Regions from separate parts of the Paenibacillus sp. FSL R5-0473 genome, predicted to be linked through region 1. Evidence: riboswitches for the same ligand, from Rfam matches in the RefSeq annotation. Region 1 holds a riboswitch; each other region holds the start of a gene.
The links. A riboswitch is a leader RNA that binds a small molecule or an ion and turns the genes downstream of it on or off. The one in region 1 is predicted to bind cyclic di-AMP.

Region 2: it holds a riboswitch for cyclic di-AMP, as region 1 does, so the genes downstream of both, MKY28_RS25590 (C40 family peptidase) here and MKY28_RS08735 (3D domain-containing protein) in region 1, are expected to answer to the same signal.
Region 3: it holds a riboswitch for cyclic di-AMP, as region 1 does, so the genes downstream of both, MKY28_RS25970 (3D domain-containing protein) here and MKY28_RS08735 (3D domain-containing protein) in region 1, are expected to answer to the same signal.
Region 4: it holds a riboswitch for cyclic di-AMP, as region 1 does, so the genes downstream of both, MKY28_RS18865 (hypothetical protein) here and MKY28_RS08735 (3D domain-containing protein) in region 1, are expected to answer to the same signal.

Annotation. Positions count from the first base shown of each region.
Region 1 covers NZ_JBBORL010000001.1:1,989,833-1,994,028, forward strand. Annotated here, with positions in the region: gene MKY28_RS08725 (ABC transporter substrate-binding protein/permease) at 1-1,430, shown strand, start outside; gene MKY28_RS08730 (amino acid ABC transporter ATP-binding protein) at 1,417-2,139, shown strand; cyclic di-AMP (ydaO/yuaA leader) riboswitch at 2,358-2,554, shown strand; gene MKY28_RS08735 (3D domain-containing protein) at 2,557-3,231, shown strand; gene MKY28_RS08740 (polysaccharide deacetylase family protein) at 3,339-4,130, opposite strand.
Region 2 covers NZ_JBBORL010000001.1:5,806,665-5,810,860, forward strand. Annotated here, with positions in the region: gene MKY28_RS25580 (M1 family metallopeptidase) at 1-1,152, shown strand, start outside; gene MKY28_RS25585 (hypothetical protein) at 1,163-2,014, shown strand; cyclic di-AMP (ydaO/yuaA leader) riboswitch at 2,260-2,397, shown strand; gene MKY28_RS25590 (C40 family peptidase) at 2,401-2,871, shown strand; gene MKY28_RS25595 (GNAT family N-acetyltransferase) at 3,226-3,720, shown strand; gene MKY28_RS25600 (c-type cytochrome) at 3,871-4,196, shown strand, end outside.
Region 3 covers NZ_JBBORL010000001.1:5,883,485-5,887,680, reverse strand. Annotated here, with positions in the region: gene MKY28_RS25980 (HD domain-containing protein) at 1-290, shown strand, start outside; gene MKY28_RS25975 (TatD family hydrolase) at 623-1,393, shown strand; cyclic di-AMP (ydaO/yuaA leader) riboswitch at 1,635-1,888, shown strand; gene MKY28_RS25970 (3D domain-containing protein) at 2,162-3,346, shown strand; gene rnmV (ribonuclease M5) at 3,502-4,047, shown strand; gene rsmA (16S rRNA (adenine(1518)-N(6)/adenine(1519)-N(6))-dimethyltransferase RsmA) at 4,052-4,196, shown strand, end outside.
Region 4 covers NZ_JBBORL010000001.1:4,282,210-4,286,405, reverse strand. Annotated here, with positions in the region: gene MKY28_RS18880 (urease accessory protein UreF) at 1-601, opposite strand, end outside; tRNA gene MKY28_RS18875 (tRNA-Leu) at 1,046-1,128, shown strand; gene MKY28_RS18870 (glutathione peroxidase) at 1,275-1,754, opposite strand; cyclic di-AMP (ydaO/yuaA leader) riboswitch at 2,127-2,302, shown strand; gene MKY28_RS18865 (hypothetical protein) at 2,422-2,817, shown strand; gene MKY28_RS18860 (HAD family hydrolase) at 2,945-3,628, shown strand; gene MKY28_RS18855 (Nramp family divalent metal transporter) at 3,733-4,196, opposite strand, start outside.

The sequences.
Region 1 (4,196 bases):
TGACCTTTGTTATTCTGCTGACGACTGCCGTTCCTGTGGCACTTGCAAGTGGAACTACAGATAATTCAAGCAGTAAAAAGCTGGTGCTCGGTACAAGTGCCGATTTTGCACCATATGAATTCCATAAAGTGATTAATGGCAAAGATGAAATCGTTGGCTTCGATATAGAGATCGCCAAAGAGATTGCCAAAGATCTTGGCGCTGAGCTTGTGATTGAGGATATGGGCTTCGACGGTCTCCTGCCTTCATTGCAGAGCGGGCGTGTTGATCTGGTGATTTCAGGTATGACGCCGACGGATGAGCGGAAGAAAAGTATCGATTTTTCCGACACCTATTATAAATCAAAACAAGTGATTATGGTTCGAAATGTGGATAAAGACAAATATCCAACTATGGCAGAACTTGAAAATGCGAAGATTGGCGTTCAGAAAGGCTCCATTCAGGAAACGATCGGACAGAGTATTCCAGGAGCGAAGCTTACTGCGCTGGATAAAATCTCGGATATCGTGCTTCAACTGCAAACAAAACGCATTGATGCGGCAATCGTTGAAGATACCGTTGCTGCAGGTTATCTGGACGATATCATTGGACTTGCTGCTGCTGTTCCGGACGAAGAACAAGCAGAAGCGGCAATCGGGATTCGTAAAGGTAATACCGAGCTGCTAGCTGCAGTAAATGGAACACTGGAGCGACTGAAAAGCGAAGATAAAATCAATCAGATGGTGACGGACGCCAGCCTCTTGATGGCGGATAAAGCGAACAAATCACAAAATATTTTCCAAGTATTCTGGGAGTACAAAAGTTTCTATGCTACAGGTGTAGGATACACACTTCTGTTGTCTGCACTTGGGGTTATCTTCGGGGTAATTATTGGATTGATCATCTGTTTGTTCCGTTTGCATGACGCTGCAATCTTGCGCTGGATCGGTACGGCATACGTTGAAGTGATCCGTGGCACACCGATGCTGGTACAATTGATGATTATTTACTATGGTTTTTCTCTGAGCTTTGGCATTAACTTCACTGCACTTCAGGCAGGTATCATTACGCTTTCAATCAATAGTGGTGCCTATCTGGCGGAGATTTTCCGTGCAGGTATCCAAGGTGTGGATCGTGGTCAGTTGGAGGCAGCGCGTTCATTAGGTATGGGAAGAGGCGCCGCGATGCGTTATATCATATTGCCACAAGCCTTCAAAGCTGTATTACCAGCGATCGGTAATGAATTCATAACCATCATCAAAGAATCCTCCATTATCTCCGTTATCGGTATGGTGGACATTATGTATCAGGCAAGTGTAGTCAAAAACATTACGTACCAAGGCTTGAGTCCATTTTTGATTGCAGCAGCCATCTACTTTGTAATGACGTTCATTTTGTCCAAGCTGCTGGGACGACTGGAAAGGAAGTTGAGTGCAAGTGATAGACGTTAGACAATTACACAAATCTTATGGTAATAACGATGTGCTTAAGGGCATTAACGTGACGATTGGCAAAGGTGAGGTTGTTGTAGTCATCGGCCCTTCCGGTTCAGGTAAAAGTACTTTCTTACGTTGTCTGAACCTGTTGGAACAGCCTACCTCAGGAGAGATTGATTTTGAAGGCGTGTCAATCACGGACCCCAAGCATAACATTAACGCAACTCGTGAGAAAATGGGCATGGTGTTCCAGCACTTCAACCTGTTCCCACACAAAACGGTAGAGCAAAACATCACGATTGCTCCAATTAAAGTGAAGAAACAATCCACTCAGGAAGCGGAGAAAATTGCTGCTGATCTGCTTAACACCGTGGGCTTGTACGATAAAAAAGATACATTCCCGAATCAGCTGTCTGGTGGACAGAAGCAGCGGATCGCCATTGCTAGAGCATTGGCCATGCAGCCGCATGTGATGCTGTTTGACGAGCCTACGTCGGCACTGGATCCTGAGATGGTCGGCGAAGTGCTGGATGTCATGAAACGTCTTGCAGAAGGCGGAATGACGATGGTCATCGTAACCCATGAGATGGGTTTCGCACGTGAAGTGGGAGACCGCATCTTGTTCATGGATGGCGGGGTTATTGTGGAAGAGGGAACACCTGATGAGGTGTTTGGAGCACCCAAAAATTCACGTACACGTGATTTTCTTGCGAAAGTACTCTAAACGATGTGATCAAATAGCGTTACTGACTTCGAGTCGGTAACGCTATTTTTTATGGATAATAATGACGTATGGATTCGGAAAAGTAACTATTCTGTTACCAAATGTAAAGGAATCGGGTCAACCAAACTTTCTGAATTAACCAGTATTCTTACAAATGCTTACATGCTAAAAACCATTTGGTAAGAATTACTACAAGTTCAGGTTACAAAATTGTGATATATTGAACTCTGCCGAAACTTCCGGACAGGGAGTGCGGGGGATGTAACGATGCAGATTGTGCAGGGGGAAGATCTACAGCACACTGCTTGGGGTGAATTAGGGGTACATAACGTTTCAAATGTAATGAAGAACCTATAGGGTGGGCTCCTCATCCGAATCCGACAACTAACTTCGCAGGCACAATGAGGGAGGAAGACCATGATTAACAAGAAACGTATAGCCAAAACAGCAGTAGCATTATTGACAACAGCAATGCTCATTCAAGCCGTTCCGGCTCACGCCGATTCAGTTCATGTGGCCAAAGAAGGGGATACCTTCTACACCTTATCAAAACAATATGGAGTAGCAATGAACACGTTGGTTAAAGCAAACAACGACATTTCACCTTACAACATTTATGGTGGTTTGAAAATTACGATTCCCGGTAAGGCAAACAATGTAGCAGCTGCTGCGGCAACGGAGAGCAAGACCCAAGCGAAGACTGTTACTACAGCGAGCTTGGACGTTAACGCAGATAACAAAGTGGTTCAAGCCTGGGGTAAAACATTCGATTACAGCAAAGCCGTTAACGTGAAAGCAACGGCATACTCTGCAGATCCGTCTGAAAATGGAGGCTGGGGTGCAGTCGATTATTTCGGAAATGACCTTGAACTGGGCACGATTGCAGTTGATCCAAGTGTAATTCCACTTGGAACCAAAGTACTGGTAACTGGTCACAGCCATCCAGGATTGCCAAAACAGGCTTTTGTAGCCACAGCGCGGGATGTGGGCGGTGCAATCAAAGGTCACCGGATTGATATCTTTATACCGGGTAGCAAACAGTCTGTAAGCTCATTTGGATTTCAGGATATCGAGCTGTACATTCTGAAGTAGAGAGAAAATAACATTTTAAATGAATTCAAACAGGGTGTCTGCCAGTCGCTAATTCGCGATTGAACAGCACCCTTTTAATATTCTCATTTATTTCTATCACGGTCATCTTAATCTTTGGCCTTTGGCAATCCCAGCATTTCGTCCAAGGTGACCAGTTCATATCCCCGATTACGTAGTTCCTCAATAATTTCAGGCAAAGCCTCAATCGTGCCGTTCAGGTTTGACCCTACACCGCCTCCAGCATGTTGCAGAACGATGGAGCCGGGTTTTACGGCAGACAGGATATTATCTTTCACCTGTTCCTTTGAAAGGCCTTTCCAGTCCAGGGAGTCTACGTTCCAGTTCACAATGCTATAGTGTTGTTTGGCAGCCCATCTCAGCTGTTCTTCATTAATGTCTCCATAAGGTGGCCGAATCATCTTGGGCGTATAACCCGCCAAACGTTGAATAATATCCCCGGTATGTAAAATTTGTTTGCGAAAGGCATTCATCGACAGCTTACTGAATTCAGGATGATTGTAGCTGTGATTACCAACCATATGCCCTTCCTTAACAATGCGTTTCACTAGATCCGGATGTTTCTCAGCACGACTACCCACGATGAAGAATGTAGCTCTGACATTGTATTTCTTCAATACATCCAGCACTTGTGGAGTAAACCGTGGATCAGGTACATCATCAAAAGTCAGTGCAACCTTCTTGGTTGAAGGACCATTGGTTTTGAACGTATCGGCATATTTTTGACGTAACTGTCCCAATGTCAGTTGTTCTTCTTCTGCAGAATCCGAACCTGATACTGATTCACTTGATGGGCTTGAAACATCCCGCGATGAAACTGGAGCATGATATCCCCCTAGAAAAATAACGATAACCATCAGCATAATGAGGCGTACGCGCATAATAACGGCCTCCTTTTCCAAAATGACGTTCTCCTTGGTATGCCCGGGGGTTCCATAAAATATGCG
Region 2 (4,196 bases), 3.8 Mb from region 1:
GTGAAGAATGGAGAAAAGGTCTATCAATTTTACGCCGATGATGTGCATGACTTCGCATGGGCAGCTTCACCGGATTTTGTCTACGCCGAGGAACCCTTCTCTGCACCCAATGTGCCTGGTGTACGAATCAAGTTATATCTGGACCCTGCTCATCAGGATCTGAAAGAACGTTACTTCTACGCCGCGAAGGCCGCTCTAGCCAATTATAGCAAATGGTTTGGCCCATATCCTTACGCTACCTTATCCATCGTAGTTCCACCCAAAGCGGGGAACGGCGCTGGAGGTATGGAATACCCTACGCTAGTTACGGCCTTTGGAGCCGATGATACTACTCCGGGTTATGACCTGGAACGTACCGTAGTCCACGAGATTGGACACCAGTACTTCTACGGCATGGTTGCCAGCAACGAATTCGAGGAAGCCTGGCTGGATGAGGGATTCACCTCTTATGCAGAAGACAAACTGATGGAGCAGGAATACGGATTGATTCCGAATCTGCCGGTACAATCGGGACTGATTACGTCTCCTTCATCCTTAACACAAGAATCCTGGAAGTTCGATTCACAGAATGAGTATGCAGCCAATGTCTATACACGTGGCAAACTTGTATTGCTTGGTATCGAACATCAAGTCGGCGCAAAAAAGATGGAACGTATTCTCTCTACCTATGTGAAGAAGTACCGTTTCAAACATCCCACTTCGGCTGATTTCCAGAAAATTGTGGAACAAGTGACCCGCACTTCCTGGTCTGATTATTTTGACCAATATGTCTATGGTAACGGGATGGCTGACTTTGCTGTAGAGAAGATTCGTGTTACGCCCGTACAGAAAGACGGTCAAACATTGTACGAGTCATCCGTGACAATTGCAAAAAAAGGCAGTGATTACAGCGCCGTTCCTGTTCGTATTGCTTTTGAAGACGGACATATCCTCACCAAGCAATGGAATGGCAAAGAAGATCGCATCACGTATAAATTAACTCACACATCCCCCGTATCCTGGGCCATGACCGATCCCCTGTACTCGATCGTGCTGGAGAACCGCCATATGAACAATTTCCTGAAATCCGGACTGGATGAGCGGGCGAAGTCCCGCTGGAGCATGAGTGTAACCAAACTAATAGAAGCCATATTTGGAGGTCTGTCATGGTGAGGTGGAAACGGTGAAAGCGAAAATACGTGAAGGCTGGTTTCTCGTCCGTCAGCATATGTTCATTGCCGCACTCTTATTTCTTTATCAACTCATTTGGGGATATTTCTTCTATCGAATGGTACAATCGGCGGTCATCCCACTACTCCTTCGCTATCCAGATGCTGATGCCGGTGAGCTGAGTACACTTTTGTTCAAAATGGAAAGTCAACTTAACCTGTCTACCCATCCGGAGGTTCATCGTTATCTATGGATTCTAGGGGGCATGCTGCTAGTTCGCATGTTGATCAGCCCCCTCATTCAGGCAGGACTGCTCTACTCACTTCAGCACTTTAATTCTACAGAAGAGCGTATCCCCTTTGTCCGCGGAATCAAAAATCTGTGGAAACCGATGCTGCTGCTCCACACCATACGTACATTATTGATACTTCTGCCCGCCTACTGGCTCATACCGAAGCTCTACTCGATTCTCATGGACGGATTTCATTCCCTTCAATTACTGTTGCCTGGTATACCTTATGTTGCTGCCTGGGTTGTATATGGTTGGATCATCCACCATGTCATACTCTACATGCAGTTCGGTGTTTCGGCACCAGAAGGAGAAGGCGGGGCTCACGGTACCCTCAAAGCCCTCTGGATTGCACTGCGTCATCTCATCGCTGTAATCGGCATTGCATTACTGCTGGGCGGAGTACACCTGCTCGTCTTTGGGGCATTCACTACAGCCTCATGGTTATTAACAGGACTGACCGGACTTATACTACAACAGACGTATCCACTTGCCAGATGTCTATTGAGTCTGTGGAAAATATGCAGCCATTTCCGATTATGGCAGTCCAAAATATCCAAAGGTGAGAGCAGATAGTTTAAAAATTGTTACCATCACATGTTAAACTCATGGCCTAATATGTACTTATAAATAGGCAAACCTCAACCTTTCCCCGTCAAAGGTCGAGGTTTTTTTTGCTAATTTTGTTGCTAAACGTTGCCAAAGCCGTACTCCTCTGTTACAATAATCGCAGTGAGTTTTTAGTAACAACTTTGTAATCTTTACATTCATATTTGTAACTACTTAAAATTAAATCGTCATTTCTTGATTTCGCAGGTGCATAACTAGCATAGCCAAATTCCTGGCACCTGGGAAGCGGGGGAACCAGTTATGGGTGAATTGATCTTGCTACAGAGGGATCATAGGGGACCTTCAACCGAATCCTTAAGCTAACCTCGCAGGCATTGGAAGGGGAATATCTCTTGTTCAAGAAGAAATTAACCGCAGCTGTACTTAGCATCACATTCGCTTTATCGCTTGGTGCAGGTAGCGCATTCGCAGATTCAAAGATGGACAAAGTAATTGATTCAGCAATGGGAACTACATATCAAAGTGGAGGAACAACGCTCAACGGCTTTGACTGCTCCGGATTTACACGGTATGTATTCGACAAGTTGGGTATTGATTTGGCACGCCAATCCAGTTCCCAATTCGACATGGGCGATTCCGTATCCCGCATGGAAATGAGAGCTGGCGATCTGGTGTTCTTTAATACAACAGGTAAAGGCGTATCCCATGTAGGAATCTTTGTAGGGGATGGAAAGTTCGCACACTCCTCTTCTTCCAAAGGCGTTACGATCAGTGCATTGAGTGAAAACTATTGGGCCAATCGTTATGTTGGCGCGAAACGGATTATGAGCACGGACGCATATGAATCACTGGCCCTTGACTAGGGACAAGCTGAGCAACATGATGCTGTAACCATTAACCATACTGGAACGAAGCAAGAAGCATAACAGAACCGCCCGGTACATTCTCCGCAGGAATGTATCCGGCGGTTTTTTTGTGCTTCAATCCTTATTCATGTTGCAAGTTATACTCGGGGCATATCCTGCGACATCAACAGGTTCATTTTGCGTTCGTTCGTCCGTGCCCTTATGATGTTTTTACCCATCCCGTTATAATATAAACGAAATTACCGGAACTTTTGTTTCATTTTTTTTCTTGGAAGGAAGACTTGCTAAATGAACATCTCTTTTGTAGAGTGGACAAAGAGTTCTGTTTCAAGGAAAGGAGCATGCAGGTGTATGAAGGAAACCCCTGTGACGTTTCACGTTGTACCCATGCGAGAAGAACATGCGGAGCTTATCTGCAGTTGGCAGTATGATCCGCCTTACAATATCTACAGCTGGCTCCCCTGGGAGCAGATGAAGGCTCTGGAAGTGGAATTCGGAGATGCACAGCTGCGGCAGGAGCAATATGCAATCGTCCTGGATCAGAACGATCGTATATGTGGGTTTGCTCAATACTTCCCACTTCAAGGGGTAACCCGGATTGGCCTTGGCATGCATCCAGAGCTGTGTGGTCAGGGTCAAGGGACAGCTTTTGTCTCTGCCATTGTACAGGAAGCTATTCGCCGAAATCCCACGAATGAGATTGATCTGGAAGTACTCACTTGGAATGCTCGTGCCATTCAAGTCTATCTGAAGAGTGGATTTATCACCCAGGATACATACGAACGACAGACCCCAAGCGGCTTGAAGCCCTTTCACTGTATGGTTTATGAAGGGCCTCGCGGTTAGAATCCATTGCAAAACAACCAAATTTGCCCCTTGTTATGTGATTAGTTCAAAAAATTCCCACAAAATGCTATGATGTCAGTACAGGTTCCGTTATAATGATATGGATAGTTTCAGGTTAGATGATCTTTCATTCTGGAGGGGACATAAGGGATGCACAAATGGATCATGAGCGGAGTATTTTTTGCAGCATGCGCTTTAGCTATTGTTTTAATGTTTACGCTTCCAGGGAAAGAAGAAGTGGCCGAAGAAGCCAAGCCAACCATGCCGGAAGTAACATTGGATGCCGGACAAGCTGAAGCACTGGTCAAAGCCAATTGTATTTCCTGTCACGGGGATCAGCTTCAAGGTGGCGTAGGACCTGCTCTGGCAAACATCGGCAGCCAGGATGATCTGGAGAAGATCTATTCTACGATTGTCAAAGGTAAAGGTGGCATGCCTTCCTTCAAGGGCAAACTGCAGGACGAAGAGATTGCAAA
Region 3 (4,196 bases), 3.9 Mb from region 1:
AAGAGATTCGGGAAGCTTTTGTACAGGCTGGCCTCGATCCCGAATATGATCTTGAAATTGATTTTCCTTCGGATAATCCGTATGATGTGTTTCGTCCGGATGAATCCACAGATAAGCAGATTCTTCTTCTGGATCGACAGGACAATTTACGTGAGTTGTCAGAAGTATCTGACATTGTCCGTTCCATCAGTGGGCTTCACCGAGGGAAACATCATTTGTATTACCCGCAAAACAAGGTGGATGCGATTATTCACGAATTACCGTCACATATACGCCCCTATTTCTTGTAATCGTGTGGGTATAATCCGATGAAGAATTTCGATATCAAAACACTTTCTAAAAGAGCTATTTTCCATGATACAGTAATCTGCTTTAATGGGGAGTATATGTAGATCGACATAATTTTGTAAATGCAAGTAGACAGAATGAGCACAATCAACAATATATAGATCAGAATATCCGTATATCTTCTATATATTGTATTTGTGAAGAAACAAACGTAATGATGTAATACACAGATACCCAAAATGTTTTATGTATGAGTCATTGAATTATTGAATTTTACAAATTGGATTTTGAAAAAGAAGATAGTCGTTATTTCGACATGAAGGGAGATACAGACATGATGCTGTTCGACACACATACACATCTGGATGCACCACAATTCGACGAGGACCGCGAGGACATGATTCAGCGTGCTGTGGATGCAGGAGTTGGTCGCATGATCAACATTGGCTTTAACCGGGAGACAATTCCAACCACAATGAAACTTGCCGAAACGTATGACTTTATATATGCAGCTGTAGGGTGGCATCCCGTAGATGCGATCACAATGCAGGAGGGCGATTTGGAGTGGATTGCATCTTTATGCAAGCATGAAAAAGTGGTTGCAATCGGTGAGATTGGATTGGATTATCACTGGGATACTTCACCAAAAGAAATACAGCATCGCGTATTACGACAACAAATTGCTTTGGCGCGTGAAGTGAACATGCCAATTGTCATCCATAATCGGGATGCACATGAGGATATCATAAGAATTTTGCGTGAAGAGAAGGCGGGCGAAGTTGGTGGTGTGATGCACTCGTTCTCGGGCAGCTGGGAAACAGCAAAAAGTTGTCTCGATATGGGCTTCCATCTCTCCTTCGGAGGACCGATCACATTCAAAAATGCAAAGCAACCCAAAGAGGTGCTGGAGAAGGTTCCTATGGATCGGTTTTTCATTGAAACAGATGCTCCATATTTGACACCGCACCCTTATCGTGGGAAGCGAAATGAGACAGCGCATGTACGTCTGGTTGCAGAGGCAGCTGCGGAAATTAAAGGCATTTCGGTGGAGGAAATTGCTGCAATAACAACCAAAAATGCCATGGAACGATTTGGGATTCGTTAAAAAAACGAGCAAATGAGGTGAAAAAGGCAGGTAAGCGGAGGTAATTTGCCCTTTGATCCAAATAAATCAAGAATATTACAATATTTTAACCAAATATTCAGAAAAACGTACTTGATCAACGCTTTACAACATGCATCAAAACAGGATATCATCTTTTCAGTGAATTGTTGTGCGGAAAATTGGACAGATGTTCGGGGGATGAACAAAGGGACACTTTCCGATGAAACAACATTACTTTCATGAATCAGTCTCGCTGAGTCTCCGTTATCGGAGAGCGGGGGAACCAATAGGGCTTAAACATCGGTGTATTTGGCCGATGCGCAACGTTCGCTGACCCAAAAGCAGCGAAGGGAACTGCGAAGCCGTATTTGATTTCTTCTTTGGGTCTCGGGGTGAATTCAAGGGCGTCCGCCATGAGCGGGTGACCCAAGATAGGGCGGCTCTCTTTCGCCCGAACCCGACAGCTAACCTCGCAAGCGGAAAAAGAGAGGCAACCTCGTGCATGAATTTCCGATATTCAGAATCATTCGGAAGCCACGAAAGAGTTCCTCTTACACTCTTTCTTTGGCTTTTTTGTTTTTGAATAAAAGAAATATTGTCATCATACGGTAGGTATTCAGGAGGATGACATCATGTTGCGAAGATTGATTCATGGTGCAGAACCGGATTATGTTGGTCCAATCTGTGTTCTGTAGAAAATTTGGTATAGTCACGTCAAAGACATCATGCATTACTTTAGACGGCGAGGCTATGAAGGAGGACGGAGAAGTGGGCACATTCCAACCAGAAGAGACCCATGAGTCACGATCATCCAGTAAGTCTTTCGCGTTGCGGTGGAAGCATGAGAACATGCGTCAAATGGCATTGATCGCGATTTTCTCAATTGCGCTTACAATCATGATCTTGTTAGTCGTTTACGGTCAGGCCGGGAAACAAATTTCACTGGTTATTGATGGCAAAGCTCAGGTGGTAGAGACTCGTACAGGAATGCTTCAGGAAATGCTGGAGGAGCAGTCGATCACAGTCAGCCCTCACGATAAGGTATCCATGTCCATGAATGGGGCGTTAACAGATGGAGACCGAATCGTTATTGAGCGGGCCGTTCCAGTTAACATTACGGCAGACGGAGACACCAAGACTCTGTATACAACCGATTCATCGGTAGAAGATGCAATTCAAAAATCAGGTATTCAAGTTGAAAGTAATGATAAAGTGTATCCGGCGCTTGGAACTGCTATCAAAGCGGAGATGAAGATTCGTGTAGTGCGCGTAACAAAGCGTACAGTGGATGTAGAGCAACCGATCGCTTACAAAGTCATTAAAACGGCTGACCCTAGCTTGTACAAAGGTGATAACCGTGTCGTTGTGAACGGCAAAGAAGGCACAATTGTACAGCATATCGAAAAGGTATTTCAGGATGGAGAATTGGTCTCCAAAAAAATGGTTGGCAAATCTGTCGCTAATAATCGTGTAGATAAAGTGATCGCTGTCGGCACCAAAGCAAAACCGGTCGTGAAGGAACCTGAGATTCAGACCGTATCGGCTCAAACGTCAACAACCAAAAAGGCTACAACAACGAACTCGAAGAAAACATCTGCCTCGGGCAGCAAAGTAATTACCGTATCCGGAACTTCTTTTAAATACTCCAAAGTACTTAAAAATGTATCCATGACTGCCTACTCTTCCGAAGAGCCTGGCATTGGTACTAAAACGGCTTCTGGTACTCGTGTAACAGAAGGACGCACCATTGCGGTTGATCCCAAAGTCATTCCAATTGGCTGGTGGGTATATATCGAAGGTCTGGGATTCCGTCGTGCGGAAGATACAGGCGGTGCCATTAAAGGCAACAAAATTGATGTGTATTATGACAGTGTGAAGCATGCCCTGAATTTTGGACGTAAGAAAGGCAAAACGGTCTACGTGATCGGTCCGGTGAAGCCGGAAGCGAACTAAAATCGTTTTACTTTGAAATGGGAATGCTATAAAATAGTTGCATGAATGATTCATGCGGAATATGCGGCGGAGGAGTCTGAATTCAGTCTCCCCCGCCGTTTGGCAGAGAAGAGGATATTCCTCTTCTTTTTGCGTTAGAAAGGAAGAAATGGAACATGATAAAAGAAGTCATTGTGGTGGAAGGCCGTGACGATACGGTAGCTATCCGTCGGGCCGTGGAGGCCGATACCATAGAAACAGGTGGATCAGCCATCAACCAACGCATTCTGAAGCGGATTGCGCTTGCTCAGGAGAGACGGGGAGTCATTGTACTGACAGATCCGGATCATGCTGGCGAACGCATTCGTAAAATTATTGCGAACAAGGTCCCTGGCTGCAAACATGCCTTCATTCCGGAAGCCGATGCAACGCGCAAAGGGGACATTGGGGTGGAGAATGCCTCACCAGAGGCGATCCGTCATGCTCTGGCGCGCGTACATACTTCATACGAAGGTGCTCCGAGCCTGATCGATTGGGAGGACCTGATCGCGGCAGGACTTATCGTGCATCCGCAGGCTGCTGCACGTCGCATGGAGATGGGCAATCTGCTAGGCATCGGTTATTGTAACGGGAAGCAGTTCCACAAACGTCTCAGTGTATTTCAGATTACACGGGAAGAATTCTCTACAGCATTAGCGCAAATTGAACGTGAAGGATTGTGAGCATATGAAGAACATGGAAGAGACGATTGAAATTGCAACGCCCAAGCGTACGAAAGAGATTATTCAAAGACACGGATTCTCATTTAAGAAAAGTCTGGGTCAGAACTTTCTGATCGATCAAAATATCCTGAACAAAATCGTTAATGCAG
Region 4 (4,196 bases), 2.3 Mb from region 1:
AGGCGCTGACGGTCTTCCATTCATTCTCCAGATCTGTGGCCAGGCGGACCATCAGATCCTTGGTTGTATCGTTGTTCAGGGGAATGACTTTGGAGGCTTCGGTTATGCAGGCATTCATGGCTGAATGCAGGTAACCAAGGACCGCCTCCTCGACCGGGATGTCGAGGTGGTGGTTAATCCAGGCGTGAACAGTGGAGAGGCAGCCAACCGAATCATATTTGGCAAAGATCTGTTCGAGCTGGCTGAATTCAATCCAGGGGTGCAGAGCGCGTGCGAGTCTGATCAATCGTTTACCCATGGCGGCAGCTTGTTCTCTGAGATCTCCAGGGGTTCGCTGAACATGGACGAGCTTGTCGATCAGAGCTATCCGCCATGTATCCTTGTGATCTGTTGCGGTATAGATGCCTTTGATAGCCATACCTTCAAGACGAACGATGCTCGGATGCAACTGACAACGCATGAATGATTCGAGATCTTCAGCATTACGAATGGTACCCTCCCTGATATGGATATCCATGCCGAAGGAATGGGTGAACCCTCCAACCTGAATAGAGGAATCAAGCAGTTTGACATAATCGAGCAGCTTATTCCCACGGTTCACAATCATTCGCCTCCTGTGTTCGTTAAATGTCACTTAAAGTGACATTTATATTCCTTTTTGTTTGCTTTATGTTTAAAAATCCGAATTATATGATAGTTATCATCCCATAAATATCCGCTTTTTGTCAATAGTATCCGTGAAATTTAATGGATTAAATATGGAATTTAATATTTGTGTTATTTTATATAACTTATTGTGTTATTTATTTTACGAAGTGCAGGGAGGACTATATATAAGGAAGGACTATATATAAATGAACCAACAAGATCGGCTCTTACCTAAAGAGAGGGGATCAAATCTAATAATATGCAGTTCATGGGTAATGATGACGAGATTATGCGATTTTTGATGAAAATGCCTAGCTGAAAAAGAAGTATTAAAAAATACTTTACTTTTAGTTCTGAACCCGGTATAATCAATTCTGTTGCCGATTATTTACGACATGCGGTCGTGGTGGAATGGCAGACACGCTATCTTGAGGGGGTAGTGGGCGTATGCCCGTGGAGGTTCGAGTCCTCTCGACCGCATCATATGAACGATTAAAAAGAAGCTTTCCATTAATGGGAAGCTTCTTTTTTTGTCTTTTTCGAACAGTATGACATCTGGGTTGAAAAAAGGCCATCCATTACCGGAGGAATGTTGCTCTACCTACCGGCTACGGGTGGCCTGTGTATTATTTTTGCAGCAAATTCTTGATATCTTCTTCAATCTTGTCCGGTGTTGTTTTGGGAGCATAACGTTTAATGACCTGTCCGTTCTGATCCACGAGGAATTTGGTGAAATTCCATTTGATTGCTTTGGAGCCAAGCAGGCCAGGAGCTTCTGTGCTCAGGTGTTGGAAAAGAGGGTGAGCGCTTGAGCCGTTCACATCAATTTTCTCAAACATGGGAAAGCTCACGCCATAATTCATCTGACAGAACTCGGCAATATCGTCGGAAGATCCTTTTTCCTGTGCAAACTGGTTGCTTGGGAAACCAAGCACTTCAAATGGAGCATCTTGAAACTTGTCTTGCAATTCTTGCAGACCTTTGAATTGAGGGGTAAGGCCGCATGAGCTTGCCGTATTCACAATCAGGAGCACTTTGTCACGGTAGTCGGACATTTCAACTTCTTGACCGCGAAGGGTATTCACTTTGTAATCGTAGACTGTCATCTAAATCGCCTCCATTTATTTACTCTTATATCTTCTATTATATTGGTTGCAATTAAATATTGCAAAACTAATATGGTGTTAAAAGAATCAAAACAGGCAAGTTGTGCTGAATACGTGAATGAATTGCGAAGTGATTTACGCCAGAGTGAGAATTAGATAGCCTTGAAGAGATAGATAGAGTATAACTTTGTTGTAAGCGTTATTATGGATAGGAATTGGCAAAAATCTGCCGATTTGATGATCTGGGCGGACTTTACACCGACATGGCACGGGTGTATGATTCATAACGTAATTTCAATTTAAACTAAAATGTACTTGAAAAACGAAACAAACGATAATATCGCTCGATCTTATCCTTAAGATATACGAACGATGTTTTAATCGCTGAGTTTCCATTCATTGATGAGTGGAAAACGGGGGAACCAACGGAATGCGCTGTCCAGGACAGTGGGCATTCATGGGGTGAATTTTCCGGTGACAGCCGGAAATAGGGCGACTCTCGCGCCCGAATCCGTCAGCTAACCTCGTAAGCGTTAAAGGGAGAGGCAACAAGCCGTACGCTGGTTCATGGTGTTTTCGCCATGGGTTATTTAAGAAGCGTTCGGGAGGCCTTGGTCCCCCACGCTTCTTTTTTTGTTGTCTTTTCACGCCAAGGGAGGAACGAATGATGGATACTGAGATGGTCTTAGTGACTGCTCCAAATGAAGCAGGACGCAAATTTATCAAATTGCTGATGTACAAAAAAATGCCGTTTGCCGTTCTAACCAACAGTGCAGGGGAAGAGCGCAGACTCCGTAGAATCGGAGTAGAACATGTTATTCGCATGAATACGGCTGCAGCTCAAAAATGGTTTTTGCCGCAGGGCAGCGTAGGCAACGTGTTTATTTTCGAGAACAGCCTGAATCTGACCTGTCGTTATTTACAGATCTGCCGTTCATGGACATCGAAATCCCTGTGCGTCATTACGGAGCAGAGTCATCCTAAGGGCATCTATCGGGGCATGGGCGCAGACCGGATTGTATATTCGCTCAATGGGGAAGTTGGCTTTCTCCTCAATGGTTAATGCCATAGCTTCTGATTGCTCAGGTGTAAGGTGCCTGTTATAATTGAATGTATCGATAAACGGAAGTTTGAGGAGACTCATGCAGGATGGTGAGTCTTCTTTTTTATGCTTACAAGGAGGAATTGGAGTGCCGGATGTAGGTGGATTGAAATGGTTGTTTTTTGATGTTGGAGATACGCTGGTGGATGAATGGGAGCCGGTTGATGATATTATCGGACAGTTTGTCCGTGAAGCTTGTGCTTTGGGGTATCCGGTGACAATTGAGGCGGTACGCGAACTGTTCGCGAGCTGTTACCGAAAATATGAGCAATGGCCTATGAGAGTGGCGATTCGCACATTCGTTGAAGACGAGGGGCATCAGAAACAGATTCAGGACAAGCTGAAGTTTCAAAAAGATCTTGAACGTCCTTTTCCTTCAGCAGATTCCGTTCTTCAGCAGTTGTCACGGCATTATCACATTGGCATTATTGCCAATCAGAGTCCTGGAACGGAAGAGAGACTGGAGAGCTACGGCTTGCGGAAGTATGTTGATGTTCTGGCATGTTCGGCTGAAGAAGGAGTGTCCAAGCCAGACCCTGAGTTATACGCTGTGGCCTTGAAGCAGGCCGGTTGTGAACCGGAGGAAGCCGTCATGATCGGCGATCGGATCGATAACGACATTATACCTGCTCGGAAGCTGGGCATGCGTACGATTCGAATTATGCAGGGTTACGGAAGATTCCAGCCAGAACTATCGGATGACAAACGTGCGGATTGGACCGTTGATTCATTGGATCAACTCTTGCCGTTATTGATACCAAATCAGGATTAGATGCAGATGGTTGTTTATTGGATTGCAACAATAAAGGCTGATCAACTGGGTATAAAATACCGGAGTTGATCAGCCTTTTTAGTATTTAGCCAATTAAAATGAGATTAGAACAACCGGATCGTCTGAATGATCAGATATACATTCAGCACAACGATAATTGCGGCAATGACCCATGAGATGATTTTAAGCCACAATTTGTTGGCGAATGCACCCATGCTTTTTTTATCACTTGTGAACATCACCAGGGGAATTACAGCAAAGGGCAATTGAAGCGACAGCACGACCTGGCTCAAAATGAGCAGTTCTTCTGTGCCATGTTCTCCTGCAATGGCTGTCACAATTACCGCCGGGATGATGGCGATCAGACGTGTGACCAGTCTGCGCAGCCAAGCCGGAATTCGAATGTTCAGGAAACCTTCCATAACGATCTGTCCAGCGAGTGTACCTGTAAGGGTAGAGTTCTGACCTGATGCTAACAGCGCCACACCGAACAGAATACTTGCAACCGTAGTACCCAATAGAGGTGTCAGCAGATGATAGGCATCTGCGATCTCGGCAACCTGCGTCA